DNA from 3 places in the Cytobacillus solani genome. Region 1 is predicted to be linked to each of the others. Evidence: riboswitches for the same ligand, from Rfam matches in the RefSeq annotation. Region 1 holds a riboswitch; each other region holds the start of a gene.
What was found. A riboswitch is a leader RNA that binds a small molecule or an ion and turns the genes downstream of it on or off. The one in region 1 is predicted to bind cobalamin.
Positions count from the first base shown of each region.

Region 2: linked by a shared signal. The riboswitch ahead of FI644_RS07185 (ABC transporter substrate-binding protein) and the one ahead of FI644_RS19565 (anaerobic ribonucleoside triphosphate reductase) in region 1 are both predicted to bind cobalamin.
Region 3: linked by a shared signal. The riboswitch ahead of FI644_RS06315 (ABC transporter substrate-binding protein) and the one ahead of FI644_RS19565 (anaerobic ribonucleoside triphosphate reductase) in region 1 are both predicted to bind cobalamin.

Region 1 covers NZ_CP041305.1:3,897,286-3,908,275, forward strand. The annotation lists gene FI644_RS19550 (MBL fold metallo-hydrolase) at 1-566, opposite strand, end outside; gene FI644_RS19555 (hypothetical protein) at 775-861, shown strand; gene FI644_RS19560 (methyl-accepting chemotaxis protein) at 1,002-2,480, shown strand; cobalamin riboswitch at 2,646-2,828, shown strand; gene FI644_RS19565 (anaerobic ribonucleoside triphosphate reductase) at 3,041-4,915, shown strand; gene nrdG (anaerobic ribonucleoside-triphosphate reductase activating protein) at 4,912-5,361, shown strand; gene FI644_RS19575 (YciI family protein) at 5,409-5,723, shown strand; gene FI644_RS19580 (SLC13 family permease) at 5,961-7,799, shown strand; gene FI644_RS19585 (DUF1450 domain-containing protein) at 8,011-8,292, shown strand; gene FI644_RS19590 (hypothetical protein) at 8,299-9,531, shown strand; gene FI644_RS19595 (VanZ family protein) at 9,589-9,747, opposite strand; gene FI644_RS19600 (DUF418 domain-containing protein) at 9,878-10,927, shown strand; partial or broken gene FI644_RS19605 (sensor histidine kinase) at 10,918-10,990, shown strand, end outside.
Region 2 covers NZ_CP041305.1:1,420,530-1,431,630, reverse strand. The annotation lists gene FI644_RS07200 (FtsW/RodA/SpoVE family cell cycle protein) at 1-730, opposite strand, end outside; gene mgtE (magnesium transporter) at 1,037-2,395, opposite strand; gene FI644_RS07190 (hypothetical protein) at 2,584-3,360, shown strand; cobalamin riboswitch at 3,505-3,691, shown strand; gene FI644_RS07185 (ABC transporter substrate-binding protein) at 3,807-4,784, shown strand; gene FI644_RS07180 (FecCD family ABC transporter permease) at 4,831-5,808, shown strand; gene FI644_RS07175 (adenosylcobinamide amidohydrolase) at 5,812-7,281, shown strand; gene cbiB (adenosylcobinamide-phosphate synthase CbiB) at 7,278-8,243, shown strand; gene cobD (threonine-phosphate decarboxylase CobD) at 8,218-9,294, shown strand; gene FI644_RS07160 (bifunctional adenosylcobinamide kinase/adenosylcobinamide-phosphate guanylyltransferase) at 9,273-9,935, shown strand; gene FI644_RS07155 (cobyric acid synthase) at 9,850-11,101, shown strand, end outside.
Region 3 covers NZ_CP041305.1:1,244,294-1,255,394, forward strand. The annotation lists gene FI644_RS06295 (cobalamin-binding protein) at 1-609, opposite strand, end outside; gene FI644_RS06300 (cob(I)yrinic acid a,c-diamide adenosyltransferase) at 661-1,209, opposite strand; gene FI644_RS06305 (heme ABC transporter ATP-binding protein) at 1,294-2,130, opposite strand; gene FI644_RS06310 (FecCD family ABC transporter permease) at 2,134-3,174, opposite strand; gene FI644_RS06315 (ABC transporter substrate-binding protein) at 3,171-4,175, opposite strand; cobalamin riboswitch at 4,344-4,532, opposite strand; partial or broken gene FI644_RS26765 (excalibur calcium-binding domain-containing protein) at 5,038-5,166, shown strand; gene FI644_RS06325 (MATE family efflux transporter) at 5,253-6,626, opposite strand; gene FI644_RS06330 (ECF transporter S component) at 7,097-7,618, opposite strand; gene FI644_RS06335 (S8 family serine peptidase) at 7,862-11,101, opposite strand, start outside.

The sequences.
Region 1 (10,990 bases):
TTGTCTGATTCCCTGAATAAAGAAATGTGTCCAGGAGAATGTCCGGGAGTATGAATCCAGCAAAAATCAGGCAAATATGGAATCGTCCCATCTGCAGGAAGCTTTTCCACATGATTGTCTAGGTTAATTGGTTCATTTGGAAACAGTGGAGACATTTTTGCTATCAAGCCTCCTTCAACTGTTGGGTCAGGTTCAGGATAACTCTTCTGTCCAGTTAAATAAGGCAGCTCTAATTCATGAGCATAAACAGGTATTTCCCAATGCTTAACCAATTCAATAATTGCACCTACATGATCAAAATGCCCATGTGTCAAGATGATTGCTTTCGGGTGGCTATTTGCGCCATAGTATTCTTCAACAACGGAGATGATCTCATTTGCTGAATGGGGCATTCCAGCATCAACTAGAATAAAATCTTTTGTATTAGGATCCCCTGCTAATATAATATTGACAATTTGTACAGTGTGGCAAAACAAGTCAGGCAAGACCTGAATAGTCATTCCACTCCCTATGGAAGTGGCGGGAATGTATTTATAATCACTGCCATAATTCATATCCTTATCCATTGGCTGTATCCTCCTTTAGATTAATTTCATTGATTCTTGGAAGCTGTTATTAGTATTTAAGGGGATATTTATTTTATACATAGGTAGGATTATTTATGGAAATAAGGAAAAAAAGATTACCTATTTAATGCATTATTTCTGCATTTAAAGTGAAAAAAGGGCAATCCCTTTATTTAAGCAGAATAAGATTAGACCTATAATAGATCAAATATTCCCATTTGCAGATATCCAACAGGCACATTATCATATGGAGGCAAATAAGAATATAAGGAAATTAGTGATACTTGTTAGCTAAATGAAGTTCAATTAAATTCTAATGTTTTAAAGAGATCCACTAGGAAAATAAATTGTTCCAGCTTTTATTATTTTTATCGAAAAATACCTAACATAGCCGATAATATTAAAAAGTAATTATTATTCTAGCGGGGGAACAAAATGAATGCAATCGAACAATTAAAGCTAATGGATTTGAAAAGTAAAAACAAACTAATGCTAACAATATACTTGATATCAACGGTCATTGGGTTAATCAGTATGTTCGCATTAGACCCGAAATCTATAATGACTATGCTAAACCTAGTACAAGTAATTATCTATCCTATTGTTTATTTTATGACGAATAAAAGTAAGAGAGAGTATTTATTTCCCTATGTAATTGTCATAGGAATGAATACATGTATGTTGATTACGACTTTAATAACGGGGGGCAATCTAGCTGGTGTTATTAGTGTATTTTTCTTTACTATTTTTGCTGCAGTTCCCTTTAATAAAAAAATCTTTGGAATCGGTATTGTTTTTGGTTTAATCATCCTTTCCTATAATAGTTTTTTTCCAGTAGCAACATACGCTTACTTGAAAGAGGAATTTGCATCGTTTTTCCTAATATATTTGCTATCAACGGTCCTTTTAAGCGTTTTAATTCATTTGAATGATAAGCAATACAAAATGCTCCAAGAATATATGGATCAAGAAGAAGCAAATTCAAGAGCAAAGGAAGAACAAAAAGTTAAGCTTGAAAAAGAGCTGTTTACCATTGTAGACAGTTTAAGTAAGGTGAATGAAAAAATTCAATTTAGTGTATCTTCACAAGATGAAATGAGAATTGCCATAAGTGAAGTTTCAGCAGGCAGCCAGGTTCAGAGTGAACAAATCTCAGGCATTGCTACCAATGCACATAATAATTTAGTGGTTTTGAATGATATGAATCAGTCAACTAAGGAACTTATTGAAGAATCTGTTCAATCTAGTATTGCTGCTGAGGAAGGTCAATTGAAAGCAAAGCATCTAATGAATGAGATGGATAACTTACAAATGGTTATTAAGGAGCTTAATAAAAACTTTAGGACATTAACTCAAAAAATTGAAGAAACAAATCAATTTGCACAACAAATTCAGCAAATTACAGAGCAAACAAATTTATTGGCATTAAATGCTTCAATTGAGGCTGCGCGAGCAGGTGAAGCAGGGAAAGGATTTTCTGTTGTAGCAGAAGAGATTAGAAAATTAGCTGATACAACGAAAGTAATCACAATTAAAATTACTGAAAATCTCGTAGAGGTTAACAAAACAAATGAATTAGCCCAAGGAAATATGAAAGACAGCAGTGTGAATTTGAACCAAAGTGTCGAATCATCTAACGAAGTGGAAAAAAAATTCTCTGAACTTCATTCAATGCTGAAAAAAGTAAATAAAAAGTTTCAGGAATTTGACACTCTGTCTAAAAAAGTGGGAAGAAATAGTGAAAAAGTTGAATCATCTACAAATGATTTTGCTGCAATTATTGAGGAAGCAACAGCAAGCTTGCAGCAAGTAAATGCATCAATTGAAACAATCACAGCAGATAATCGATTAATCGCAGAATATATCCAACAAACAGCAGAGAGTGCAGAAAATATTAAGAAATCATTTATATGAGAATAAGTGATAACGAGAAGAGTGAAATTGGTATGGTGCTGATTTTACTCTTCTTTTTTTTACTTACGATTAAGATAACTATTGTCAAAATAAAGTCAGTTCAATATAATTAAGATGCAAATACGATATGTTGTATTTGTTTTATGGTAAATACACTATATATAGTGTTAACCAGATAAATGAGGTGCTCTTTCAAGGGCTGAAAAGGGAATCTGGTGTGAAACCAGAACTGTACCCGCAACTGTAAATGCTGATGATTCAAACAAGAACCACTGTCGTTTTTGATGGGAAGGTGTTTGAAAAAAATGAAGCATGAGTCAGGAGACCTGCCTTATTTATACCGTGTTATCTTCTTCGGGAGCTGGGAGGATGGAACGATGGTAGATTTGTAGAATTTTTCTGCAAGTGTGTCAACGTGATGTCAGCCATTTCTCTAAAGAGAAGTGGTTTTTTTATTCTCTTATTATCCTTGGATACATCATGGTTTAGAAAAAGTAAGGAGGTTAAAAAGCAAACCACGTAATTGAATTTTTGGAAAATGAAGTAATGGGGGAGTTACAATGGGACAATTAAGCTACAAGGTGAACAAAAGTACATGGGGGTTAATTAAGAGTTTTGAGGAAATAACAAATGCTTCAGATCAAGAAATTATGAATGAGAATGCAAATATGGACGGAAGATCTCCAATGGGTCAAATGAATAAATTTGGAAGTGAATCCGCCAAATTCTATGCAATAGAGCATCAACTGTCGGAGTCGATAAAAAATTCTGTATTGGAAAATTATATTCATATTCATGACATGGATTACATGCCAATGGGTACGACAACTTGCTGTCAAATCCCTCTAGGTAAGCTTCTTTCTACCGGTTTTAATACAGGGCATGGCTTTATGAGGCAGCCGCAAAATATTAAAAGTGCATTAGCTCTTGCATCAATTATTTTACAGGCAAATCAAAATATGCAGCATGGCGGACAAGCTTATCCGATGTTTGATTATGATTTGGCTCCTTATGTAAAGTTAACATTTGAAAAGCATTTAAGCCGAATTAATGGGTATGAAACAACTTACACAACCGAAGAAAAAGAAAAAATTGCTTGGAAGGAAACTGATCAAGATGTATACCAGGCATGTGAGGCATTTATTCATAATAGTAATTCCATGCATTCACGAGGAGGTTCGCAAGTTCCATTTATTTCAATCAATTATGGAACTGATACGTCAAAAGAGGGCAGGATGATTACTAAGAATATTCTATTAGCTACACAAAGTGGGCTGGGAAAAGGAGAAACTCCGATATTTCCTATTCAAATATTTAAGGTGAAAAAAGGAATAAACTTTGATCCTGATGAACCTAATTATGATCTGTATCAATTAGCATTAGAAACAACAGCCAAGCGTCTTTTTCCGAATTTTAGTTTTATTGATGCTCCCTTTAATCTTAAATATTACGATGGAACGCCAGAAAGTGAAATTTCCTATATGGGCTGCCGTACAAGGGTAATGGCAAATCGCCATGGGGAGGAAAATAGCATTGGACGGGGAAACCTTTCCTTTACAAGTATAAACCTTGTAAAAATAGCATTAACAAGTAATAATGAGGAACAATTTTTTAATAAATTGGATTATTATTGTGATATTGTCATTCAACAATTATACGAGCGATTCTTATATCAGAGAAAGAAAAGCGCACAAGATTTTGCCTTTTTATATTCTCAGCGGATATGGCGGGGAAGTGAGGAACTAGGGAGAGAAGATACACTCGAAGAAGTGCTCCTGCAGGGGACATTGTCCATTGGATTTATTGGACTTGCCGAAGCTTTAAAAGCCTTAATTGGCACTCATCATGGAGAGAATGAGGAGGCTTGGAAACTTGGCTATAAAATTGTTGAATTTCTAAGAAAAAAGGCGGATCAAGCAGCTGAACAGCGTAATCTAAATTTCACACTTATAGCAACACCTGCAGAAGGCTTATCAGGAAAATTTACGAAAAGAGATCAAGCTGAATTTGGGGAAATAAGGGATATAACGGATCGATCTTACTATACTAATTCATTTCATATTCCAGTCTATTATCCAATAAAGGCGATTGATAAAATTAGAAAAGAAGGCCCCTTTCATGAGCTCTGCAATGCCGGTCATATTACATATATCGAATGTGATGGGTATTTAAAAAATAATCTTCAAGCCATAGATCAGCTAGTAAAAGCTATGTACGATAATAAGATTGGCTACGGTTCTATCAATCATCCAGTAGACTACTGTAAGAAGTGCAGCTATTCTGGCATTATTCATAACGAGTGTCCAAGCTGTCATACGACTGATGAATCGGATATTTCTAGAATTCGACGCATTACAGGGTATTTAGTAGGTGATATGTCTAAGTGGAATGTTGCTAAAAAACAGGAAGAAAAAAATCGAGTAAAACATTTATGAAGGTAATGGGCATACATCATGATTCTGTAGTTGATGGAGTAGGATTAAGAACTGTAATATTCTTCGCAGGATGTCCACACCATTGCTTCGGCTGTCATAATCCTGAGAGCTGGAATCTTAAAAACGGGAAAGAAATGTCAGTGGAGGAGATAATGGATGAAGTACTGTCAAATCCACTCACCGATATTACTTTATCGGGAGGAGAACCATTCTATCAGGCGAAAGAGGTAAAAGAACTAGCAAAGGCATTAAAAAATCTTAATAAAAATATTTGGATATACAGTGGATATAAATTAGAACAGTTAAAAAGCTGCGAGGATAAACATGTCAATGAATTGTTGGAATATTGCGATGTGCTAGTGGATGGTCCATTTATAATAGAGAAAAGAGATATCACACTGCCATTCCGCGGAAGCTCCAATCAAAGAATTATTAAACTGAACTAGAGTAGTTTAACAATGTAATAAAACTTATTATAGAAGGAGGTTATCGAATGGAGAATAGCCCCTATGATAGTAATGTTCTTTATGTAATTTTATTATCTATTAATCATGGAAAAAAGCTAACTGAACCAGTCATCCGTGAACATATTTCATTTTTAAGAAAACTTGATGAGAAGAATCAGTTAGTTCTTTGCGGCCCTTTTCTTGACTATAAAGGCGGAATGGTGATAATTCGAGCAACATCCATGGAGGAGGCAAAAGCAATAGCTGAAGCTGATCCATTTATAACATCTGGGTTGGAAAGCTATGAAATTCGTACAATGGAGGTTTCCTCTGAAGAGAACAACCATCTTGGTATGGGATAAGAGTTGTATAACATCTAAGTTTTGGCCGTTGGTGTAACAGTACTAACGGTCTTTTCTTTACAATAATGGTTTTCTTTATCCATATACATAGTTAAAAGACGTTTGTATACAATTTATGAACTTTGCAGTAGCAAAATGATTTTCTTGAGAACAATACTTATAATGGAATAGATAGGAGAATGGAAGTACAGTAGCCTATTCATCAGATGATTTTAACAGAAAGGGTTTACTTTTAAAATGCAGCTTATATTAACATTTGTCATTCTAGGTCTAATAATCTTTCTTTTTATGAGTAATCGTATCCGTGCAGATTTAGTCGCTATTCTCGCATTGCTGGCATTTGTTATTGCTGGTATTTTAGAGCCTGCTGAGGCACTGGCGGGCTTTTCGAATTCAGTTGTGATTATGATTGCAGCATTATTTGTTGTAGGAGCGGGGATTCTTCGTACAGGTCTTGCAAGAAAGGCAAGTAATTTGCTTTTGCGCTGGACTAGTAATAGCGAGAAAAAGTTATTTTTTCTCTTGCTAGTCATTGTTGCTTCTGTAGGAGCCTTTATGAGCAATACAGGGACGGTAGCGATTATGCTGCCAGTTGTTATCAGTATTGCTGTAAGTATGAAGGTGAGCTCATCAAAGTTTTTGATTCCACTTTCTTATGTTGCGAGCTTATCAGGATTATTAACACTAATCGCTTCTCCCCCCAATTTAATTGTCAGTCAAGTCCTTGTTGATCATGGTATTGAGCGACTTCGTTTTTTTGATATTACGCCAGTCGGTATTGCGGCAGTCATAACAGGAATTATTTATTTAATGATTGTCAGAAAAGCCCTGCTACCGAATAGCAACAATAAGAAACAAATGAGCAATACTCAACTTTCTCCAAAGGAACTCATTCAGCATTATCATTTGGACGAGAACTTACATCGTGTTCATGTACTAATTGAGTCCCCGATGGTGGATCGGCCATTATCTGAATTGAAAATTCCAGCATTGTATCATCTTTGTATATTGAAAATTGACCGTAAATCAGCTGAGGGCAGGAATCTTTTACCTATTACCTATCAAGAAATGGCTGGACCAAAGAGTGTCATACACGGTAAAGATATCCTCTATATTCAAGGATCGAAAAGCCAAGTAGAGAAATTAGCCAAAGATTATCAGCTTGTGTTTGAAACAGATCAATCAAAGAATGATTTAGTTTCAAGTCAACTTGGTATTGCTGAAGTACTGTTAACACCACATTCAAGTTTGATTAATGAAACGATTGAGGATATTGGGTTTAGAGAAAAATACAATTTGAATATTATTGGAATTAATCGAAAAGGCACTTATATTTTAAAGGATATGTCCAATGTACGACTTCGTTTTGGAGATGCTCTCCTTGTACAAGGCTCATGGGAAGAAATCGAATTGCTTTCAAGAGAAACCAAAAATGTTGTGGTCGTTGGTCAGCCGAAAGAGCACGCAAGCGTGGCAGCAGCAAATGGAAAAGCACCAATTGCTGGTGGAATCATGCTTTTAATGATTGCAATGATGATTCTGGAAGTGTTCCCAACTGTTATTTCTGTATTAATCGGTGCTGTTCTTATGATCATCACTGGGTGTTTACGAAATATGGATGATGCCTATGGCCATTTGAATTGGGAAAGTATTGTGTTAATCGCCTGCATGCTCCCTGTGGCAACGGCATTAGAAAAAACAGGGGGAATGGTGCTTCTATCAGAAGGTATTATAGATGTAGCTGGCGGGTATGGACCATTAGGTGTGTTAGCTGGTATTTATTTGATTACAATGGTTTTCGGTCAATTTATTAGTAATACGGCAACTGCGGTGTTATTTGCTCCGATTGCGATGAATGCGGCTATGAATATCGGGGTTAGCCCCTATCCATTCTTAATAACGGTAGCGGCTGCAGCGAGCATGGCATTTGCAACTCCAGTTGCATCCCCAACAAATGCAATGGTCATGACAGCGGGAGGATATAAATTCAGTGACTTTTTAAAGATAGGAATCCCCTTACAAATAGTCATGTTCCTTGTTATGATGTTTATCATTCCGTTAATTTTTCCATTTTAATCAGGCGCTCTCCTTAATGGATAAGCGCCATTTTTTGTATAGGAATATTGTAATTCTGAACTTTATGTGAAATTATTGAGCTTTATTTTAAATTTAGGTGTCTTAGAAAAACGAAATATTTGATTGCCTAATTAATTTAGAGATATATTTAATGCAGTTAATAATTATATGGTTTATAAAAGATTCCAACTTAATAAGGAATGTGACTGCTATGAAACGATTGACTAAATTATTTTCAAAACAAAAAAAGGTTCAAATTGATTTTTGTGAAAAAAATCTTGATCGGTTTTTAAACGAAGAAAATAGCCCTGATTATGAGCGTTTCCTGAATCAGAATCATATTCAATATAAGGAATACAGCTGTCAAAGCAAATGTGAGCAGTGCAAGAAATCCCCATATGCGATTGTAGACGGTGAGTTCATTGCAGCAGAAAATTCCGATGAACTCTTAGGAAGGCTTAAACATATCGCAAGTAACAATAATAAGGAGTAGAGAGCAGTGCCAAGATTATTTGTTCATTTTACATTTTTCTTTTTTACGCTAACAGCTTTGTCAGGTGTTTGGATGCGTATTGTCCCATTTAATCCGACTACTTCGATTCCGTATGAAAATGTGCTTCATGGGCATTCCCATTTAGCTATTCTAGGATGGGCATTTTTGGGTGCGTTTATTATTTTCCTGTCTGTATATTGGCGTACGATTAGGCAGCGGAATCAGGCAATCGCACTGACCATGACGTTATTTTTTACATCCCTATTGATGTTTGCCGCTTTCTTATACCAGGGGTACGGTATCATTTCTATCGTCATGTCTAGTATTCATATTTTTGTAGAATATTGGGCAGCAGTATTTATTTTACGGCAATTAAAAATTCAGAATGAAGTGCCAAAGTCAGGGTTATTATTTATTAAAGCCTCTTTATTAACATTAGTTATCTCATCATTTGGCCCATTTTCACTTGGATATATTTCGGCAAACGGGATTAAGGATTCGATATTCTTTGATGTTGCGATTTATTTTTATTTGCACTTTCAATATAATGGCTGGCTATATTTATTCTTAGTCGGTATGTTTATCATTCTTGTCCATTCGAAAAATATTTTTATTCAAAGCTCTTTTATAAGCTATGGATTTTGGTTCTATATAATCTCCTTGTTCCCAAGTTATTTTTCTAGTATTTTGTGGGTCGATTTAGGTGAAATCAGTATGATCCTTGCAGCTATTGGGAGTATTGGACAATGGATTGGAGTTATTTTTACCTTGGTTGCTTTTAAAGCAATTGGAGGAGAGCTTGCCCGTCACTTTTCGAAATTTACTATAACTTGTCTTTACATAACCTTTTTGTTGTTGTTTTTTAAAAGTACAATGGAGTTAGGATTAATATCGCCTACTTTAGCAAATTTAATCTATGATACGAGAAGTATTGTTATAGGTTATTTACATTTTACTTTATTAGGCTTTGTTAGTATTTTTATTTTAGCTCAATATCAGATGATGAATATTATCACTTCTAAATGGTTATCTATTCTCGGTTTTTCAATTTTTTTTGCAGGATTCCTTCTAAATAAACTTCTATTATTCGGCCAAGGACTTCTTCAATGGCTTGATTTTCCAAGATTAACTTTTGATACAGGTGGCCTTTTACTTGCAAGCGGCCTACTATTAATTGGGATTCTCATTCTTTGGCTTTCTTTTTTTCAGAAAAATAATAACCGTCTAGTAAATCATTAGTTGAATAAGAAAAAATAAGCCCGTTCGCAATGAATAAAAGCGAACGGGTTTTGCTGTTTAATAGAGCTGAAATATTCTTTTGAATGCAGGATAAAGTAAATAACCAATAAAAATTCCAAACAGATTTAAAATAAGATCGTCAATATCTAAACTGCCGCGATGTGTGATAAATTGCAGAATTTCTATTAAAGAAATGAATAGAAAAGGTATTTCTATTGGATGGCTCCGTTCGTAAACGGAGTTATTTTTATTTAAGGTTTATGTAAGGTTTACATTCATTTCGTGTAAGGTAGGTGAGCTATGATGATTATACAATTATAAAACAATTATTAAGGAGTTTAACAGAATGAATCCATCCATTACACAAAAAGAGAGAATCATTTCATTAGACATTATACGTGGAATTGCGTTATTAGGTATTTTGTTTATTAATGTAGGAGCATTTAAGATTGTTATAGAAGGGGGGCCAATGCCAAACTATAGCGGGATAAATGGCGTGATTGACATTTTAATTGATATCTTTATAGAAAAGAAATTCTTTTCGATTTTTTCATTTTTATTTGGAATCGGGTTTTATATATTCGCTTCCCGTGCTGAAAGCCGTGGAGACAAGCCAAGACTACGATTTTTCCGACGTTTAATGGCTCTGTTATTGCTGGGGATTATTCATATATTTATTTTTTGGGGTTCGATCCTAGCAATATATGCCATCATAGGTTTATTTCTTATCCCTTTTTACCATGCAAAGATATCGATAATAGGCAAATGGCTTGGGGTAATCATAAGTCTTCATATTATTTCGAACCTAATTATGCTATATGTTTCTGATATAGGTATATTAACTAATATTATTGCGTTTCTTGCTAATGATGTAATTGCCATCTTCATTATGTTCTTATCAGGATTTTTGGCTGCAAAAGCAGAATGGATTATGCATATTAGCAAGTGGTCCAAACAAATTAAATGGATACAAGCGGGGACATTGCCTCTATTTATTGGATTCTCTATTTGGATATGGTTTTCTTCCCAAGCAAAAAGCCAAAGTCTCGATACAATCATTTCATTAGGTGTATTGCCTACGACTTTATTTTACTTATCTACCTTATTTTTAATCTTAGAAAATAAACTCATTGCGAAATTTCTCCAGCCAATTGCGCGTGTAGGACAAATGGCTTTTACTAATTATGTAGCACAAAGCATTATTGGGCTGGTAATCATCTCAGTTTTAGGTCTTGAGGCTGTATCACCAAATGATATTATCATCATTTCAGTTTTGATTTATGCCCTCCAAATCATCTTTAGTGTCATTTGGTTTAAGTACTTTAAGATGGGACCGCTAGAGAAGGTATGGAGATTTATGACCTATGGAAGAATGAGTAACCTAAAATCATCGTAAAAGTCGAAAAGAATGCTAGAACGACTATTAGGATTGAGGATCAAGGAAAAGGAATAAAAAAGA
Region 2 (11,101 bases), 2.5 Mb from region 1:
CTCCTTGTTTATGGCTTACTGGATCAAGCCAAGAATAAATCCGAAAGAATTGATACGTATCAATTTTTAAATATTTTTCAAGAATTTCGGGAAAAGCAATAACCATATATAGAATGACTCCAGCAAAAGCCCCGCCAATTCCGAACATCGGAACGATAATCTTCCAAGTGATGCCGGATGCCATAATGATCCCAGCCAAGATGGCAATAATAACAAGCGCCGTACCTAAATCATCAACAATAATCAAGCCTAGAGGTACAACCGTAACTATACCAAGTTTGAGGAGGAGCAGAATATCCGTTTTTATCGTTTTGGTTGTAATTTTTTCATGATGACTAACGACAACCTTACTTAAAGCAATAATTAAAAAGACTTTAACAAATTCTGATGGCTGAATTTGCCCTAAAGGAGTGACATACCAGAGGGATGCCCCCTTTTTCTCAGGAACAATGCTATCTGGAAGAACAAATAACCCGATAAGGAGTAAAATGCCAATCCCATAAAATACCCAAGAAAGTCTTTTAATTTGTTCACTGTCAAAATACATGACAACAGCAACTATGAAAATACCTACAGCATAGTTTTTTATTTGTCCGAGTACAAAGTTTCCTTCATATTGTCCTGATGCTTGGCCGCTGTAGATAGCAACACAGCTAATAAGAAAAAATAAAAATAACAACAGACATAGTGTCCAATCAAATCGTTCCGCAACTTTTTTTGGCTTATTCATTTACCATGCACCTATTTCCGTTCAATTCCTTTGCTCGAGAATTGTCTAGCTCCAGTGCCTATCGCCTATCAAACTTCAGGTCCCCTCCCTACGATAAGTCAACATCGAATCGCTATCGCTCTTCGTGTTTCCTATATCGAAAGAACCGGCCCTTCCAGTTTGTACGGCGATTATCAAGACACTTCTGCTTTTCTTACCATCGTAACAAAGAAAAAATAGCCTTTCAATGTATTTCGATTTCCTTTTAAGTAAAATTAATCACATAATATAAGACGTAAGAAGAAGGGAGATGGTTTCCTTAATTTATTACATCAAATGATTAATAAACATCGTGGCAATCCCAAAATAGGTAACAAGTGAGAAAATATCATTCAATGTTGTAATGAGTGGCCCAGATGCCACTGCAGGATCAATCTTCAAACGATAAAGAATGATTGGTATAATTGTCCCGGCAAGTGTCCCGATGATTAATGTCAGAAACAGAGAAATGCCAACTACTGCTCCTAAAATGGCACTTCCTTGCCAGAAAAATGCAATTAAAGAAATAAGAACTCCACAAACAATTCCAATGATTAAACTAACAAGAAACTCCCTCATAATGAGTCTGAAAATGACATTTTTATTAATGTCATTCGAAACGAGCCCCCTGACAACAACTGCTAATGATTGGGTACCTGTATTTCCTGTCATCCCCGAAATCATTGGCATAAAGAAAGCAAGAGCAACAACCTTTTGTAATGTATCTTCATAACCGCTAATAATACTGCCTGATACAATTCCTATGAATAATAATAAAATCAGCCAAGGCAGCCTTCGATAGGCAGCAACAAAAGCCTTCGTTTCAAAGTCAATCGATTTTCCTGAAGCAGAAAGTTTTTCAATATCTTCGTTTGCTTCTTGGATGACAACGTCAATAATATCATCAACTGTCGCAATTCCCATTAAGACATTTTCGTCGCTGACAACAGGAATAGCGAGAAAATCATATTTTTCAACTAGTCTAGCTACTTCCTCCTGATCGGTAGTAACGGTTACTGCTATCACACGCTCATACATCACATTTCGAATGGGTTCATCTGGTTCTGCGATTAGGAGATCCCGATAAGAAACAACTCCAACAAGCTTTCTGTCTTGGTCGATCACATATAAATAATTGATTGTTTCAGCAAATTCAGCAAAGGATTTCAGCTTCCCAACCGCTTCAATTACCGTATAGTAATCCCTTATCCATACAAAGCGATTTGTCATTAATCGTCCTGCTGTTTCAGGGGGATACTTCATAATATCCTGGACAATGTCTGATTCACTCTTCTTCATGCCGGAAAGAAGAGAGGCGATTTTTTCTGGTGATAAATCGTCTAAGAGAACAGCTAAGTCATCGTTGTCCATTAAATCAAGGACTTTCCCTGTTTTTTCAATTCCTAGTTTATTCAATACCTCAAGCTGACGGTCCTTATTCAGTTCTTCGAGCAGGTCAGCAATCAAATCTATATTCATAAATAGTAAAAAGCGAGTTTGATGCTTTTCCGGCAGGTTTTCATAAATATGTGCGATATCATATGGCTGTAATTCATCGAGAATCAATTCAAATTCCTTTTTCTTATTCTCTTTTAATGTTTTTATAATGTGAAGAGTAATCTGATTTTCTGTCATGCTTTGTATCAAACTTCTCACACTCCTTCCGCCGGACCTTTATCTATATTATAATGCCACGCTTATTATAAAAAATTTTGCCGCGGAATAAAATGTGTTATGGTTAATATAAATAAAAATATTCATTATTAGATTTATTATAAGCTATACTTTGATATGATCTTATTATTAGTTATTTACAATGTACGGAGGTTTCACCATTGAAAAAGAGGAATCAAGGGGTTCGTGATATTATTTATATTCATATAAATGAACGTGAACACTATACAATTACTTATGGTATTGAGTTTGCCCAGTTTGCCCAGTCGTTGTTTGCCACGCTAAATAATCTTCTATTGCTGAAGCACCGCTATGAAGATGGGGATTTTAATATGCATACCTTGCATGAGTTTGTGCCAAAAGAAAAATTAAAAAAGCTAATGGAAGAAGATGTCTATGTATATGGAGATTTTTGCTGGATTGATTTTGAAGAAGAAGAAGCATTAAATGAACTGCCAAGTCAATCCATAGCTGAGCTGCTGTACCTTGGTCATTTGAAAGAACATTTAAAGCTCCCTTTTTATAATCATCTAAGCAATCGTTATGTCTACCTGGCACATGATGATGGTTGGTATAATAAAACATATTACCGCGATTTCAGTGATTTTTATTCCTTACTAGGTGAAGTCATTCCTGAAAAAATGGGGCAGATTAAGGTTGAAAAGTCATTGCTTGGGATAAAGAAGAAACGGTCTTATCCATCAATTTCAAGTGATATCCTTCGTCTTTTGAAACCGCTGATGAGAGAAGGCGCTCTTATTTCCATTAAGGATATTGAACAAAATCGTACAAGAATAGAAATACCAGTATGGACGATCGGTGACTTTTCAAACATGGACGACATGTACGAGGAATATGAAAACATTGTAAAAGAACCTTGTGAAGCCAAGCTGGTTTTTGATAAAAAATCACGTGAATGGAAAGTTTACGGCCGATAATGAAGAAGAATTGCCCGTTTAGCTCATGTTTAAGCCGCTAAAATCTATTATATTCGCCGTTGTCTTGACTTTATTGGACAAAATCATAAATTTATTCGTCAATACAAAAAAATATCGTGTATAATCGAAATTAGCGGAAAATTTTATACATATGTAAAGATAGGTGTCTTTCAATGTTTAAAGACTTAAAAGGGAAGTTGGTGTAATTCCAACGCGGTCCCGCCACTGTAAATGGGAGCATACTGCAATGGCCACTGTACGAGGATGTATGGGAAGGAGCAGTAAAGCAATGACCATGAGCCAGGAGACCTGCCTGATCTTTTTGCGCCACAGCCTACGAGGATAGGGGGTGTTTGACAGGTTTCATACCTCTTTTGAAGATATGCCTATTCAAACATCTCCATATCAATTGTGGAGATGTTTTTTCAATTAGGAGGAAAGATAGAATGAAGAAGCTTTATTCATTATTATTTGCACTTTTGCTGGCAGTTGGTTTCTTAGCTGGGTGCGGAGGAAGTTTGGATAATCAAAAGGAAAATGAAAATGTATCAGGTGAGGAAACACAAGCTCCAAAGGAAGAACCAGCATTTCCAGTCACCATCAAAGATGCGCTTGATAATGAGGTTGTCATACAAGAGAAGCCAGAAAGAATTGTATCATTGATTCCAAGCAATACAGAGATCACTTTCGGATTAGGATTAGGAGACCTAGTTGTTGGAGTGAACGATTACGATAATTATCCTGAAGAAGTAAATGAAATTGAAAAGATTGGCAGCATGGAATTTAATGTAGAGAAAATCATTTCTTTAAAACCAAATCTTGTCCTTGCGCATGCATCTGGTGCACATAATTCTGCAGAGGGCCTCCAGCAGCTTAGAGATGCTGGAATTACGGTACTAGTAGTGAATGATGCGAAAAACTTCGATGAAGTGTATCAATCCATTGAAATGATTGGTGCAGCAAACGGCGTAAAGGATAAGGCAGAAGCACTTGTTGCTGACATGAAAGAAAAACTTGAAGAAATAAAGGCAAAAGCACAGGAAATAAAAACAGAGGATCAGAAAACTGTTTTTGTTGAAGTAGCACCTGCTCCAGAAATTTTTACACCTGGTAAAAATACGTTCATGGACGTCATGCTGCAGACCATTAATGCGAAGAACATTGTAACGGAAGATGGCTGGATTCCAATGGACCCAGAAGCAATTATTGAAAGAAACCCGGATGTAATCATCACAACTCACGGATATTATACAGAAGATCCAGTTGGAAATGTAACAAGCAGAGATGGCTGGCAGGATATCACCGCTGTGAAGAATAAGGAAGTCGTGGATGTAGATTCTGATATGGTTACCCGCACAGGCCCAAGGCTTGTTGAAGGAGTAGAGGAACTTGCAAAAGCTGTTTACCCTGAAGTATTTAAATAATAAGTTCGTTGCCTACTTGATTGCAGCAGCATTTCTAATCATTGCGATGCTGTTTGGGATATCAATAGGAACAGTCTCTGTTCCGGTGATAGACATTATTAAAATTATTGGTGCAGAAATTTTTCGTATCGCACCAAATGAAAATATAGATCCGATGTATTCGAATATTGTTTTAAATATTCGTCTGCCAAGGGTTATTTTAGCAGGCTTAGTTGGGGCGTCTCTTGCAATTGCGGGAGCCGCCTTTCAAGGTTTATTAAGGAATCCTCTTGCTGATCCTTATACATTGGGTGTTTCCTCTGGAGCATCAGTTGGCGCGGTATTGACATTATTCTTTAGTATTTCCATTCCAGTTGCAGGCATGTTTACTCTGCCGTTATTCAGTATTCTCTTTGCATTTATTACTATTTTTTTGGTGTTATTTTTTGCCCGCCAAATTGACCGATCGATGAAAGTAGAAACAATCATTCTAACCGGTATTATATTTAGTTCCTTTTTAGGGTCGCTTATTTCGCTTATGATTGCGCTTACGGGTGAGGAATTAAGACAAATTATTGGCTGGCTGCTAGGCAGTGTTTCAATGAGAGGCTGGGCGTATATTAAAATTATCTTTCCTTTCTTTATCATTGGTTCGCTTCTTTTGCTTATAAACAGCAGGGAATTGAATGCGATGTCTTTTGGGGAAGAAAGAGCACAGCATATTGGGGTAAATGTCCAAAAAAGAAAAATGACGATATTAATTGCGGGCTCTATTTTAACAGGGGCTGCCGTTGCGGTTTCAGGAACCATTGGGTTTGTTGGACTTGTTATTCCGCATTTAACAAGGCTGTTATGGGGACCGGACCATAGGCATTTATTGCCGCTCTCCATTTTAGCAGGTGGAGGCTTTCTCATTCTGGCCGATCTTGTGGCCCGTACCATTATTTCTCCTACTGAATTGCCAATTGGTGTCATTACAGCACTTATTGGTGCACCTGTATTTGGGCTTATATTGATGAATAGAAGAAAGGAAAGAAGAGGGTAGATGATGCTAAGTGTACAGCAATTAACAGGCGGATATTCAGTTGATTCAGTCTTGAAAAATGTCTCCTTTGAATTGGAACAGGGCGAATTGTTCGGAATTTTAGGACCTAATGGCAGCGGGAAAACAACTTTGCTTAAAATGCTCAGCGGGATACTTCCTTTTTCCGAAGGAACAATTCTTTTAAAAGGAATCCCGATTAAGGAGTATACGGCAAAGGAATTAGCGAAGGTAGTTGCTGTTCTGCCTCAGCATACATCCCAGAGCTTTTCTTATACAGTTAAGGAAACGGTTTCGCTTGGCAGGTATGCACATCAGAAAGGCTGGTTTCAAACATGGTCTGCGGATGATGAAAGAATCGTGAGGCAGGTAATGGAACAAACGGGTGTCGCTCATTTTGAAGATCATCCTATTCATGAGTTATCAGGCGGCGAAAGGCAGCGGGTTTTTCTTGCTCAGGCACTTGCTCAGGAACCGGAAATTTTGCTTCTTGATGAACCAACGAATCACCTTGATCTTTCCTTTCAGAAAGAATTACTTGATTTGCTGAAGGAATGGACGAAGGTGAAAGGACTAACCGTCATTTCTATCTTTCATGATTTAAATTTAGCAGGATTATATTGTGATCGGCTGCTGCTATTAGAAAATGGTGAAATTAATATTAACCATACTCCAAATGAAGTCCTCCGTGAAGAACGAATTAGGAAGGTTTATCGAACGAAGATACAGAAACAGCCTCATCCGAAAGTACCTGCACCGCAAATGGTGCTGCTCCCAGAAGAACTTTCTGAGGAAAAAGGAAGCTTTACAATTGATGAATCCTTATTAGAAGTATCCAAAGAATATATTGCACTTAAGTGTCCGATTCCGCTTCGAACGATGTCTTCTGGCGTTGTCGGATCTGGAACAGGATGGCATCAGTTTTTTGTGAATAGGCATGTGGATAAGGATTATGATTGCAGTGATCATCGAAGAGAAATGGTCAATTATTTAAAATCTTATCACTTTGAACCTGGGGAAACAGTTGGGATGATGACAGCCGTTTATCCTGAGGATGTGAGCCATCAACTCTATCAGGCGGATGATTTTTCTGCCTTTATTGTTGTGACAGCAGGAGTAGGAAATGCTATTGATGCAGCAAGAAGCGAGGAGCATACCTTTAATAAGACACCAGGAACAATCAATACCTGGGTATTTGTTAATGGAGAATTAACAGAAGAAGCCTTCATTCAAAGCATTATGACTGCTACTGAAGCGAAGGTGAAAGCGATGCATGATCTAGAAGTTATGGATGCAGTAACAGGAACCGTTGCTACAGGAACCTCAACGGATAGTATATTAATTGCGGCCACTCAAAAGGGGCAAAGACAAGACTATGCCGGAACGATTACACCGCTAGGAAAATTAATTGGAAAAGGCGTCTATGAATGCACAATGATGGCCATCCAAAAGTCTAGAAAAAGGAAAAAGAAATGATTACTTTTCATCTATTTGCTATTACATTTGCCTGTATACTAGATCGGATAATTGGAGATCCAGAGAATTGGCCGCACCCTGTTCGCTGGATCGGTTCTTTGATTTATAAACTAGAGAAAAGCTGGAATAAGGGAACCTCACGAAGAGCGAAAGGAATTGGGATGCTGCTAACGGTTTTGCTTATTGTAGGTGGAATTTCCTTTCTAATCGTTCGTTTATTTTTTTGGATTCATCCCCTTGCTGGAATAGTGGCAGAAGGAATTTTGATCTCTACTGCTATTGCCCAGAAAAGCTTAAAAAAGGCCGCTCTTTCTGTATATGCTCCTTTAGAAAAGGGAGATATAGAAGAGGCTAGGCAGAAGCTATCATACATTGTTGGAAGAGATACAGATAAACTTGAAGAGCCTGAAATCGTCAGAGGAGCAATTGAAACGGTTGCTGAAAATACAAGTGATGGGATTACAGCACCTTTATTCTGGGCACTGATTGGCGGAGCGCCTTTAGCGCTGATGTACCGGGCAATTAATACATGTGATTCCATTGTTGGTTATCGAAATGAAAAGTATCAAGAATTTGGCTGGGCTTCGGCTCGCTTAGATGATGCTGTGAATTGGATTCCAAGCAGAATTACTTCTATCTGTATGCTTGTCAGCAGTCAGCCCGAATATATGAATGTCAGAGAGGCATGGAAAATTGTCTGGCGTGATGCAAAAAAGCATCCAAGTCCGAATAGTGGCTGGGGAGAAGCGGCTGTTGCGGCAATCCTAGGAATTCAGCTAGGTGGCATTAATTATTATAAAGGCATCGTCTCTAACCGGGCAAAAATGGGGGATCCTCTTATTCATTTAGAGAAGAGTCACATACTTAAAGCGAATACAATTGTTGCACGTACGGTTCCTATTTTTCTATTACTTTTATGGCTGGGAGGGATGCTCATTGAAATGGCCTGCACACGGGGCTAACCCGCATTATTTATTTGAAGCATTACGAATACCGATGCCTGACCAAAAGATAGACTTCAGTGCGAATATTAATCCTCTTGGACCGCCAAGGATTTTAAAGGAGAAATGGGATCAGCTTTATGATGTAGTAAGTGATTATCCTGACCCTAAGGGCTATCAATTAAAGAAGAAGCTTGCTATAAAAGAAGATATTCGAGAAAGTCAAATATTGATTGGCAATGGCGGTGCCGAGATTATCTCGCTAATTGGCAGAATGCTGGCAGGGAAAAGAGTCGTTATTGTTCAGCCTGCATTTTCGGAATATGAGGAAGCATGCCGGATCAATGGCTGTACAATCGATTACCACCAATTGGAACCTGACAACTGGGAGTGGCAGGAAGGAATAGCTTCTAAACTGAAAAAGGCGGATGCGCTGTTTTTTTGCAATCCAAGTAATCCAACTGGTGTTTTTTATCCCAAAATACTGGTGCTTGAATTAATCAAAGCATGTGAGAAAAATGATTGTCTATTGATTGTAGATGAAGCCTTTTATGATTTTCTTATTGATTATGAATCTATCGTTCCATACATAAATAACTTTCCTACCCTTCTTATTATTCGATCGATGACAAAAATGTTTGCGATTCCCGGCTTACGCCTTGGCTATTTAATGGCAGCTCCATCAGTAATTGAGGAGCTGTCGGCTTTTCAGCCTCAGTGGAGCATGAATGCGCTGGCGCTAATGGCTGGTGAATGGTGTCTTGAAAGTGAATCGCATATGATTGAAACAAGAGGCATGATCAAACAAGAGCGTGAGCGTCTTTTTGGATTTTATAAAGAAAAGGGAATTCAATTTTCTCCTTCTCAAGTTAATTTCTACTTACTTAAGGACCCGGTTTTAAAGGACCAGCTGCCGTTGTTTCAGTTTTTAATTGAGAGAGGCATTATTCCTAGACATACAATGAACTTTCCAGGTCTTAGAGGCGAGTGGCTAAGGTTTGCAATCAAAGGTTCTAAAGATAATAGCCGTTTGATGGAGGCGATTAAAGAATGGTCAAGCAGTCATCTTTAATTTTTATAAGCGGGGGCGTTCGGAGTGGAAAAAGCAGTTTTGCAGAGCGGCTTGCTGCTAATATCGTGAATCAAACAGAGGGAAGTCTTCATTATATTGCCGCAGGCCAATCGAGTGATCCCGAGATGGAGATGAGAATTGCCCGCCATCAAAAAGATCGAACTAAGAGCGGGCTAAATTGGAAGACATGGGAACAGCCAAGGGATTTAAAGCGGCTTTCTAGAGTCTTTACTTCTAATGATGTTGTCCTCCTTGATTGTTTAACGACGTTACTAAATAATGAATTTTTCACTAAGGAAGACCTATGGAAGGAATCCTTCTTTCAAGAGCAGATAATGTGTTCGATTATTGAGGGAGTTGGGGAAATTGCGAAGAGCTGTCGTGCTCTAATTATAGTAAGTAATGAAGTTCTTAATGAAATGATCAATAATAATGAGCTTGTTTTTACATATGGCAGAATGCTTGGCAGTCTCCACCAGCAAATAGTTACTATTGCAAAAGAGGCTTATCTTGTGGAAGCAGGCATTCCGGTACGAATGAAAGGGGTGGACGGACATGAAGGGAGTCATGATTCAAGGAACTGCATCGGATGTTGGGAAAAGCCTGATAGCGACAGCGGTTTGCAGGGCTTTTGCCAATGAAGGGATTCGAGTTGCACCATTTAAATCACAAAATATGTCCAATAACTCCTATGTTACCCTTGATGGGAAGGAAATTGGGCGGGCCCAGGGGATTCAAGCCGAGGCGGCAAAGATAAAAGCGACCGTATGGATGAATCCCATTTTGTTAAAGCCGAGATCGGATCAGCAATCTGAGGTTGTATTATTCGGAAGAACGACTGAAACATTTTCTGGAAGAGGATATCGCGATTTATTCTATGAAAAAGGACTGAAGGCGATTCAAACCGCCCTTCACCACTTAAGTCAGGAATTCGACGTTGTTGTTATGGAAGGTGCAGGGAGCCCGGTAGAGATTAATTTAAAAGAAAAAGAGCTTGTGAATATGAAGGTTGCACAGATGGCTGATATTCCTGTGATTTTAGTAGCGGATATTGATAGGGGAGGCGTCTTTGCCAGCATTGTTGGAACGTTAGAGCTCTTAACTGAAGAGGAAAGAGCAAGAGTAAAAGGCATTGTTATTAATAAGTTTCGCGGTGACCTTTCGCTATTCGAGGATGGAGTGCAGTGGCTCGAGGAAAGAACAGGAATCCCCGTCCTTGGAGTAGTCCCTCATATCGATAATCATATGATTGATGGAGAAGATTCTCTATCGATGCCAGCCTCTTCGGGAAATCGGGGGAAGAATTTCCTTGATATTGTAGTCCTTAAGCCGCCATATATTTCAAATTATAGTGATATTGAGCCCTTTTACTATGAAGATGATGTTTCCATTCGTTGGATCAGCCATCTTGACGAAATTGGTCAGCCAGATGCGGTTATATTGCCAGGGACAAAAAGCACCATACGCGATTTGCGGTTTTTTAAGAAGGCAGGACTTAATGAGTGGCTCCACACATTTGAAAGCGGAGGCGGGCATATTGTTGGTATATGCGGCGGGTATCAAATGCTTGGACAGTTATTGGTAGATCATGAGGGCTCTGATACTGGAGTTGCTGGTTTAATGGAAGAGGGTTTAGGTCTAATCCCAGCAACAACAACTTTTTTAAGAGAAAAGGTTACGGTCAGAGCGGAGGGAACCTTGCATCCGCGAACAGGCATTCAGCAGCAGATCCAAGGCTATGAAATACACTTAGGTGAAACGAAGCTTAGTGAAGGGGAGGAAAATCGTTTTCTCCTATTAAACAATG
Region 3 (11,101 bases), 2.6 Mb from region 1:
TTTTTCCTTTACACCAACCCACGCCATCAAAATATAATCAGGATTACGCTTGCGTACATCCTCCCAATCCGTCTTAACACTTGCCCGCTCGTTGTCTGCGAATACATTATAACCACCAGCTATATGACTGATTTCCGTTAACCAATTCGTCCCACCCGGAGTGAATACAGGCTTGGGCCACCATTCCCAATATAACCGCGGCCGTTCCTCAACCTTCCGTCCAAACTCCTTATACGTCTCCAACAATCCATTATATTTATGGGATGCTGCCTCCCCAATCGCTTCTTGTCCTGTTGCTTTCCCCACCTCAAGCATATTATCCCCAATATCAGCCAAGCTCTTTGGATTAAGCGTGATAAAAGGCAGTCCCCTCTCCTGGAGGCCCGCGATGTTATTCTCCATGCCAGGCACCGATAATGAAGCAAGAACTAAATCTGGCTGAAGAGCTTCAACAGCAGCCATGTCGATATCTAAATCAGAACCTAGTCGAGGCAAACTATTAATCTGTAAAGGCCAGTCTGAATAGTTATCCACACCTACGATATTTGAAGTCAACCCCATAAATCCGAGAAGCTCGGTATTACTTGGACATAATGATACAATTCTCATCAGAACGGTTCTCCCCTTTCTTTTTTATACGCTTCTTTTTATCACTTTATCTCAAAGCTCTATACCCATAACAGCTGGTATTCCCTCATCATAATAATGCTTTGATACAGTCACGTCTGAAACAAGATCAGCCGCTTCAATGAGCTTTGAATTTGCGTTTCTTCCCGTAAGAACAAGATGCATCCCTTGTGGGCGTTGTGAAATGAGATCAAGTACTTCTTGAAGTGGCAGCACATCGTCAATGGGAAAACTATTGATTGTCAGTGCGTTATTGATTTCATCTAAGATGACAAGATCATGCTCACCTGCCATCACTCGCTCCTTCGTATATGTCCATGCATCTTTAAGTGCAGCACGATGCTCTTCAGGCGTCTTTGTCCAAGTAAATCCAATCCCTTTTTGGATCATTTCAATTCCTAGCTTATCAAAAACAAGTTTCTCCCCATACGTACGCTGGGGAGATTTAATAAATTGAATCATTAGCACTCGTTTCCCCCGACCATATGCCCTTACGGCAAGCCCTATCGATGCCGTAGTTTTTCCTTTGCCATCTCCTGTGTAAACAAGTGTTAATCCTCGTTCCTTACTTGGTTTACTCATACAAATCCCTCCTCTTATCTATAAAACGCATAACTATTAGAAAAATTCGAAGCTCACTTGTACAACTTCCAATGTATCGGACAATTATTGGATGATCTCCAGCTTTCCTACTCTCTTCTTTGCAGGGTCCTTCCGCTGGCTAATACTATCCCCCTGAAGGATAATTTGCGGTAATCCATAAACAGGGTGTTGCATCACTATAGGTGCAGTACCATATACTTCCTCAATCAAATCAGTTCGAATGATATCCTCTGGAGATCCAGTTGCTACAACTCTCCCATTATGTAAAAGCAACAATCGATCACAATAGAGGGCAGCTAAATTTAAATCATGCAGAACCGAAATAACTGTCAAATCATCCTCCAGCTGCCATTCCCGAATCCGATCCATTAAGAGTACTTGATGGCCTATATCGAGATAGGTGGTTGGTTCGTCAAGCATCAAGAGCTTTGGCTGCTGTGCCATTGTCTTACCAAGGGCTACTCGCTGCCGCTCTCCGCCGCTTAAGTTTTCAAGTTGGCGATCACTCAAATCATTCAGCCCCATTTTATCGAGAATCGCATCGATAAGCCGATCAATGTCTGTTGTTTCTTCTCCAAGCCAATTTTGAAAAGGAAATCGTCCCATCTCGATTACTTCTCTAACTGTAAATCCAATCGGAGGCAGAGATTCCTGCTGCAAGACAGCCATCCATTTGGCTAGTTCTTTTCGAGTATATTGTTCAATCGGTTTCCGATTAATTTCAATTTTTCCAGTCATTGAAGTTTCCACACCTGACAATAGCTTTAGTAACGTGGACTTTCCGCTTCCATTCGGTCCAATAATCCCCAGGCATTCTCCACGTTTAACTGAAAAGCTAATTTCCTCAAGCACTGACTGGTTGTCAAACCGTTTACTCAGCCTATCGACTTCAATAATCATCCATCAATTCCCCCCTGACATTTGCTTGTTTCTACGAAGCAAGTATGCAAAGAATGGTGCACCAAGAACGGCGGTCACAACCCCGAGTGGAATCTCCGTCGGGCTAAGTAATGTACGGGCAATTGTATCAGCCCAAAGCACGTATATTGCACCGAAGATCACTGTCAAGGGGAGTAATAGTCGGTAATCTGGTCCAACTATTAATCTCACTAAATGCGGGACAACAAGTCCGACAAAGCCAATCGTCCCAACGATCGATACTGCAGCAGCAGTAATTAAGGTGGAAACGATCAATACAACTAGCCGTGTACGCTTAATATTGACACCTAAATGCGCAGCCTGTCTCTCTCCTAATGCGAATAAATTTAATGTTCGTCCATATGATAGCAACACGACAATCCCAATGGCTAAATAAGGCATGAGCACAAAGGTAAATGACCAGCCTCTAAGAGCTAAACTCCCCATTAGCCAAAAGACGATTTCATTCACCACCTGATCGGACATGGACACCATAAAGGAAACAATGGCACCTAAAAAAGCAGAAACAACAACACCAGATAAAATGATGGTTTCTAATTTATACTTTCCTTGTACATTGGCTAATCGGAGCACAACAAGCAAACTGATTAGCCCGGTCACAAATGCAACAAGCGGGATGGTCCAAGTACCAAATAAAATTGTATGAAACCCGAATAAAATTAAGAAAGCTGCACCTACTGCTGAACCAGATGCTACCCCAAGCGTATACGGGTCAGCTAACGGATTGCGCAATACTCCTTGAAAACCAGCCCCAGCAAGTGATAAACACGCTCCAACAAGGATAGCAAGAAACACCCGCGGCAAACGAACTTTTAGAATAATTTGCTCCGATGAGGCCGCCCAGTTTGTCTCTATGACATCTTCTAAAAATGGAAGCTGGTGTAGTATAATTCCCCACACATGCGAAAGAGGCAGATTGGCTGATCCAAGTGACAAACTAACAACCACTGAAAGAAGAAGGAGAACGAAACCCGCTCCCCCCCATAGTGCTAATCTTCTTTTCATTTCTTAAACAAATCCGGATAAATGGCCTCAGCCATTTGTGTAAGTGCATCTGTTATTCTCGGACCAGGTCTAGACATTATATTCCCTTCTATTCCTGTCAAGCTGCTGTCTTGAATGGCTGTAATCTTCTCCCAACCATTTCTTGATGTAATTAGTTCTTCTAGCGGTTTGCCAGACTTATCATCAACAGTACCAGCAGTATACAAAATCACATCTGGGTTATCCTGGATGATTTTTTCTTCATTGATTGCGTTCCAGCCTTCCAAATCTGAGGCAATATTTACTCCTCCGGCCATCGTAATCAATTCATCCATAAATTCACCCTTGCCCACCGTCCAGCCTGGGGAAAATTCGATATATACTTTTTTCTTATCTTCTTCTTTAATAGTTGCAGCTGCTTCTGTTACTGTTTTAATATCTTCCTTCATTTGTGCCACTAGCTCTTCTGCTTTTTGCTGCGTGTCTGTAATGACGCCAATCTGGATAATATTGTTTAAAATATCGTCTATCTTTTTCGGCTCCGTTTTATATAAAGGAAGACTTAACCCACGAAATTTCTCGACAATATCATCTTTCATTGAAATGCCGCCTATCACTAGATCTGGATCGGCCGCGATAATTGCTTCCTCATTCGGCTTTGTTACCCCTCCAACTTTCGGCTTTGTTAACGCTTCTTTAGGGTAATCATCAAAATCTGAGACTCCGTAGATTTTATCGCCCAGGCCTAAAGCAAACAGAATTTCCGTCTCTGACGGAGAAGTGGAAACAATACGCTCAGGTGCTTTTTCAAAAGTTAATTCCAGACCCGTTGCATCCTTCACTGTAAGCGGGTAGACCGTTGCTTTCTCACTTGTTTCGTTTTCGGAACTTCCGTTATTTTCAACTTCTGACGATGCTTTTTGAGCAGAGCTGTCCTTTTCTGCCCTATCATCTCCTGACCCACAAGCACTGATAGTCATCGCTACTAGCATGGTCAATAGTAATGCCAAAAACTTTTTCATACCCATTCCTCTTCCCTTCATTTATGGTTCGAGATGAGCTTGATATCTTGAAGTCTTGTCCTGAACAACGAAAAAAGCCCTGCTTCCATTCGGAAACAAGGCATGCGAAAACCAGACAAATAAAATAAATTTATACTGATTAAGCCTATCCTTTTCCACGAAGGATTTCGTTGGCAAGCTAAATAGGCAGGTTTCCTGGCTTACGGGTAACATGACTTCCTCTCCTTCCCATTCCATATCTGGAACAGTGGTACTGCGAGGTTATCCCCGAATAACAGTGGCGGGACCGCGCCGGATTCACACCGGCTTCCCTTTTAACCTTATCCAACGACAAGGCACCTACTAGCTATGTAAGATTCAATTGGTCAAGCAATATTCTCAACTCGTATTATAGCATTGTTTTGAGTTATTTGAATATGGAGTTTAGACAAGCAAATCAAACGAGTTTGAAAGTCTTATGAAGAAACTAATATATTCGCCATGCTTTTGTGGATATTGGCCGTCATCCTCAAAATATTGGCCGTTCTTTCGAGTATTTTGGCCGTCATCTTCAATATATTGGCCGTCTTTACGATTATATCCGCCATTATCTTCATAAAGAACTAAAGTTAAAAAACGATAAGCTATCAAAACAAAATGAAAAACTAAATAAAGAATGAAAGAGATGTCAACTAAGGTTTCAGCTGTTGAAAGTGCGGAAGCTGAAAAAACGAATCTAAACAAACATATCACAGAGCTGGAATCTAAAAATAAATCGCTAGAAAATGAGGTAAGCAGCTTAAAGGATCAGCTTGCAAGTATGAATACATCAACAGCTAGTTCTAATGCTAATGAATCATCCACTAGCACAACTTCTTCAAGTGGAGGAAGCGAGTACTTTTCAAATTGTACAGAACTTAGACAAGTATATCCAAATGGTGTTTCCTCTGATCATCCAGCTTATCAGTCTAAAATGGACAGAGATAAAGATAATTATGCCTGTGAAAGATAAGAATTGCCCTTTTGGGCTTTTTTAATCAAAGCAAAAAAAAGTGGACGAATCTTTTTATCGTGACTCGCCCACTTTTCTCAATTGCCTTATAATCCTCTATCTGTTGCCATTTCATACTTTGCTGCCTTTTTCTTTAACCATGGCTTAGATAACCAGCGTCTTAGCGCAAAGATTCCACGAATCCATTCATCAAAACCTTGAGCTATCCAAATTCCAAGTAACCCTAATCCAAAGATAATTCCGAAAAGGTAGCTAAATATGACCGCGACTCCCCACATGCAAATAATGCCTATAACAACAGGGAAACGAACGTCGCCGACAGATTTTAAAGACCCCATCAATACAATATTCATCGCACGTCCAGGTTCAATAAATACAATGGCCCAGAGAACAGGGAGTCCAATCGAAATAATGCTAGATTCGTCTGTAAACACGGCTAATACTGGCTCGCCAGTAAGGGCAATTGCTAGCGACACAACTAACGAAACAACCATCGATATTTTTAATGTCTTAAGTCCTCGTTTTAAGGTTCTATCATAGTCCTTCGCTCCAATATAACGCGCAATCAGCAGCTGAGTCCCTTGTGCAATCGCCATGGTGAATAAATAGCAGAGCATAGAAAGATTAATAATATACACACGAGCCGCCAGCGCATCGTCTCCAATCATGGCAACAAAGCTTGTGATCACAATTTGCGAAAGCTGGTAGGAAAGATTTTCTCCAGCTGAAGGAATCCCGATGTGAAAGATTTCCTTAGTATCTGTTTTACTAATAGAAAAAATATCTTTTATAGAAAACTTTAAATATAAAATTTTATAAACAAAGTAAAGCAAAGCTAGAACGAGAAATATCCTCGCAATAATGATAGAATACGAAACGCCTGCAACCCCTGTTACTGGTATACCAAACCAGCCTTTAATTGCAATAAAGTAACCTGTAACACTTATAATATTCATCATGACCGTCATAACCATTGCTTCTTTTGTATGACCATAGCTGCGTAAAACAGCACTCAATGCAAGGGAAATAGCTTCAAGTACGAGCGAGCAGCCTGTAGTGGTTAGAAATGTAAGAGCAAAATCATAAATCTCCCCACTTAACCCGTAAAATCGTAAAAACACATCACCAAACAATACAACAACAACAGTCATCACGACGCCAACCCATAAATTTATACCAAAAGCGGAACGCGCAAGCTGGCGTGCCCGTTTCAATTGGTTTGCACCTAAATTTTGACCAATTAAAATCATTGCCCCAATGACAGTTACATTAAAAATTAAGATAAAGATATTAATAATCTGATTAGCTACCCCAACACCCGCAACAGCCTTATCCGAATATCCACTTAAAATTAATGTCGCAATAATCCCAACACTCATATGCAGAGAAATTTCAATAAATAACGGCCATGTAATACTAAACAATGATTGATTTTGGTACTTGTTATTTTCGCTTGACAATAGTTAAACCTTCTTTTCTAAGAGAATATGAAATTTAGTTTACCTAAATTTCGTATAAAAGGAAATAGACAAGATTATTGAAACTGCCTCATAGAATGGTTCTGCAAGACAAAAGATAGTAATAGGAAAAGGAAATTGTCTCATAGGACGGTTCTATGAGACTAAAGGTAGTGATAGGAATAAGAAACTGTACCATAGAATGGCTCTTGCTTATTTTAAGCATGTTACTATTTATTTGTGGTACTTGATATTATATTTTTCATTCCAAATTATATTACCCTTTTACTTCTAATTCCTTTAACGTATTCGAGCAGATGCGTAGGTCAATTGAGCATCATAGGTAAATATTTTATTTTCCTAAAAATAAAATGGCTCAGTTTATTAGAAACTGAACCATTTTAAATCTCTCTCTTTTCATTTTTATTGCTGGAAATTCTTATAATAACCATCTTTTTTTATTTTGTTATCTGTTATGCAAATTTCTTTAAGCGTCCTACAAGAGGAACTACAATTATACCTGCTATTACGACCTGCATAATGTTTCCGGGAATAGAACCAAATGGAAGTACCCAGTTACCATAAATAATTACTTCGGTAAAATAGTAGCCAACAACTTTTATTATAAGTGCAGCTGCAACTGCTAAAGAGTTAACTAGGACTCTTTTGCCAGGTGCTTTTTCGGAAATAAATCCAGCTAAAAAGCCCATTAAACCAACAATGATAAATGTAAATGGTGCCCATACTGCCCAGCCAGATATAAGATCAAAGAATGCCATTCCAAAGGCACCTGCTATAGCACCTGTTTTTTTTCCGTAAACCAAAGCTGCTATGAATAGTGGCACGTTGCCCAGATGGATTAGACCACCGTTCCCCATAATTGGGAGCTTTATGTTAATGAACATCGTGGCTACCAAAGTTAATGCAATGAAAAGTGCATTAATGACTAAGGCTTTTGTTTTAGTTGTTTCTGTCGGAACGAATGATGTATTCATATGATAAACCTCTTCTTTTTTAAAAAAATAATATCATACAAACATATAATTAATAAATGGGAAAAACTATTAATTATTTTCATATTTGTATATTAGTTAATAGCTACTGACTTGAATCCAAATTACAGTTCTCCTGCTTTTAAAAAAAAGAAAGAAGAGCCAGCGATGGAAATGCAGACTCTTCTTCTATTTTAAGTCATTTTACAAGGCTGAATGTTCTGAATGTTTATGCCCTATTGCTACTTATGGTAAAGGTCTAGTCGGTCTATCTCCGCCAGCTTGTGCAACGGCAGCCGTTATTGTCACTGTGTTCTCACCGTATGTGACAGTTATATCTGTAATCCCAGCTGCCTTACCCAAGATAACACCATCCTTAACCGTTGCAACCTTTTCGTTGGCGACTTTATAGGTAGCTTTGGCTGTTACATCTTCTTCAGTTGTTTCATCACCAATTGTTGTTACTTCTGTGATTTTCACACTGCCTGTCTCGCCTTCATTAATGAGAATGTAGTTCTTTTCAGCCTTCAGGCTAACAGTTTTTTCTGGTTCAGGTTCACCTTTAACCACTGTCACGGCTACCGTTGCGGAGTTTTTGCCGTAAGTAATTGTAACCGTTGTTTCACCAGTAGCTTTCGCCTTAATGACCCCTGCTTCTGCAGTTGCGATTGACTCATCGGCTACTGAATATGTGGCTTTAGCTGTTACATCTTCTTCAGTAACTTCGTCGCCATCCTTCGTTGTTTGGGTTACTTTAATCGCCTCCGTTTGGCCTTCTTTAATCGTTACTGCTGATTTATCGACGGATAGGCTAATTTCTGGCTCTGAACCTGGCTCTCCATCAACAACAGTAACAGCTACTTTCACTTCGTTTTTGCCATATGAGACTGTAACAGTTGTTTTACCCGCAGCTTTTGCAGTAATGACACCAGCTTCTGCTGATGCAATTGCTTCATCTGCCACTGTATAAGTAGCTTTAGCTGTCACATCTTCATCCTTTGATTGGTCGCCATCTTTCGTTGTTTGTGTTACTTTTACTGTTGCGTTTTTACCTTTTTCAATTGTTACATCTGATTTGTCTACTGATAGGCTGATTTCAGCTGCATCTACAGTGAAGTCTGCTTTGCCTTTGTTTCCAGAAGCATCTTCTACATTTACTGTAACTGTTTCTGCTTCTTCAGTTAGTTCGATTTCAAATGAACCGTCTTGGTTTAATGTTAATGGTACTGCCGTGCCCGCCTTACCATCTTTTGTGATGACATAAGAAGCCTTAAGTTTTGTATTGAGGTCGTAATGAAGCCCATACGGTTTTAGGACATCATTGTAGTCAATGTACTTATCTGTTACTTGGCCGGTCAATTTATTCTCTGCCACTTTACCCTCAATTTCAGGTTTTGTTGATTTTACAATAATTGGGCCAACATAATCACTGAGTACGTTTCCTGATGCTGCCTGTGCATTATAGTCAATTGTATAAAGTCCATCAGGAATGTTTTCTGCCCCAGTTCCTCCCCAAGGACGATATTGTCCATTGATGCCTAATTGATAAGAGCCTGCGCCTAATGAGTTAGCTGCATGTAAGTAGCCAATATAGCCATCGCCATATTCTCCGCCCTCAGGATTTTGAATATCCCAAATTTCAATATAGTTAGCTAGGACATCTCCTGTAATGGTGAAGTAAAGCATAGCAGAATCTTTTATTCCGTCCCCATTAAAGGATAGATCTGTTTCTGTAATTCTCATATCTTTTATTTCAACGGCTGGTGCTCCACCAAAGTCAGCAGCAAATGGCAAGGATACATGATTTTCGCCACCGTTAACATGGATATAGCCTAAGTATTCGTCTCCCGCTTTTGCTGCAGCGTTTTGCGAAGCTGTTAATGTTACGTTTAATAGCTGTTCGCCATTTGGCGCTAATGTAAAGGACGACTTGTCAATTGATAATGCTGCATCAGCAAATGACTTTGTTACGTCCACCTCCACACTGAAGTTTCCACCCGCTCCTTTAAGGTCTTTCACACGAATTTGCTTCGTAACTGAAATGTCATTGTCCAGTTTTTGCGGACCAAATGTCACGGTTCCTTTCAGGTTTGGCACAATTTCACCGCTTGCATCAAGCACAGCTTCATCCTCTGCATAAGCAAGTACACTTGGGAATGCTGCAGCATAGGCATCCACACGTCCTGCCCCTTGTGAAAAGACATCATATTTGCTTGTATCTAGGATGTTTGCAGTATTAGAAAGGGCTACTTTTACATCAAACGCATCCCAAGTTGGGTTAGCTTGTTTGATTAGTGCGGCAATTCCAGCGATATGTGGTGTTGCCATTGACGTTCCTGTAGAACGATCATAAGATTCTTCATAGCTTGCTTCAGGGAAATCCCATTTGTAAGCTGGTACAGAAGACATGATATTCGTTCCAGGTGCTGTTACATCTGGTTTAATATCAAAGTTCGGTGTGGACGGGCCACGTGAACTAGAATCATTGACTTCATCACCTTCAGAGCGCTCCTGGTCGAAGTTACCGAATGTGACAGTACCTTTTCCTGCCTTAAGTGCCTCACGAATAGCCGTTCCATCTGTTGTAGACATATCGATTGACGGAATGAATGCAAATGAATCACCTAAAAATACATCTGATACGCCTGGTGCATTCGTTCCACCTGAGGAGTTATGAATAATTGTTGCGACTGCACCGTTTTCCTTTGCATTGGCAATTTTATCAACGAATGCAATATCCCCACGGGCGATGAGAGCAACCTTTCCTTCTACATCAATGCCGTTAAAGTCAGCCTTATTACCTACTCCTGGGATAGCAACAAGCTCAAACTCTCCAGCTAATTGATTCTGTAACTCTTGTCCAAATGTTGTACCCATGAACTTCAATTGTTTAGCAAAGCTATAGTCGTTACCAACTTTAACCGTTACTTCCCCATTGTATTGCGTTTCTGGATTTGTCGAGTTTCCAACCGCAATTCCAAGACGAGCTGTTGATGGAGTTCCCATTGTCCCACGGTTTGGTCCATCGTTACCTGTTGCGATGACAGAGATCACTCCAGCCATCATGGCATTGTTAATCGCAAATGATCCTCCGTCCGTTTCTGAGTTAGGGCCACCACCAAGTGAAAGGTTAATAACATTCATTTTTTCATTAACTGCATGTTCGATGGCTGCGATAATTCCTGACGACGATCCGCTTCCATATGCTCCAAGTACGCGGTAAGCATATAGGTCGATTTCAGGGGCAATTCCTTTAATTCCATATTCATTGGCACCAATAGCAGCAATTGTTCCTGCAACGTGTGTGCCGTGATCCGTATAGAAGGCACGACCCTGTGCATTAAATTCTGGCTGGTTAGCCGGGCGCTCTTTCGGTGAAGTTTCACGTGCATCATCATCTGCTCGTTCGCGAGTATAAGTAGAGCTATTCGGAATAAAGTTTTTTCCACCCTTATAAATTCCTTGGAATTCTGGGTGGTCCGGATC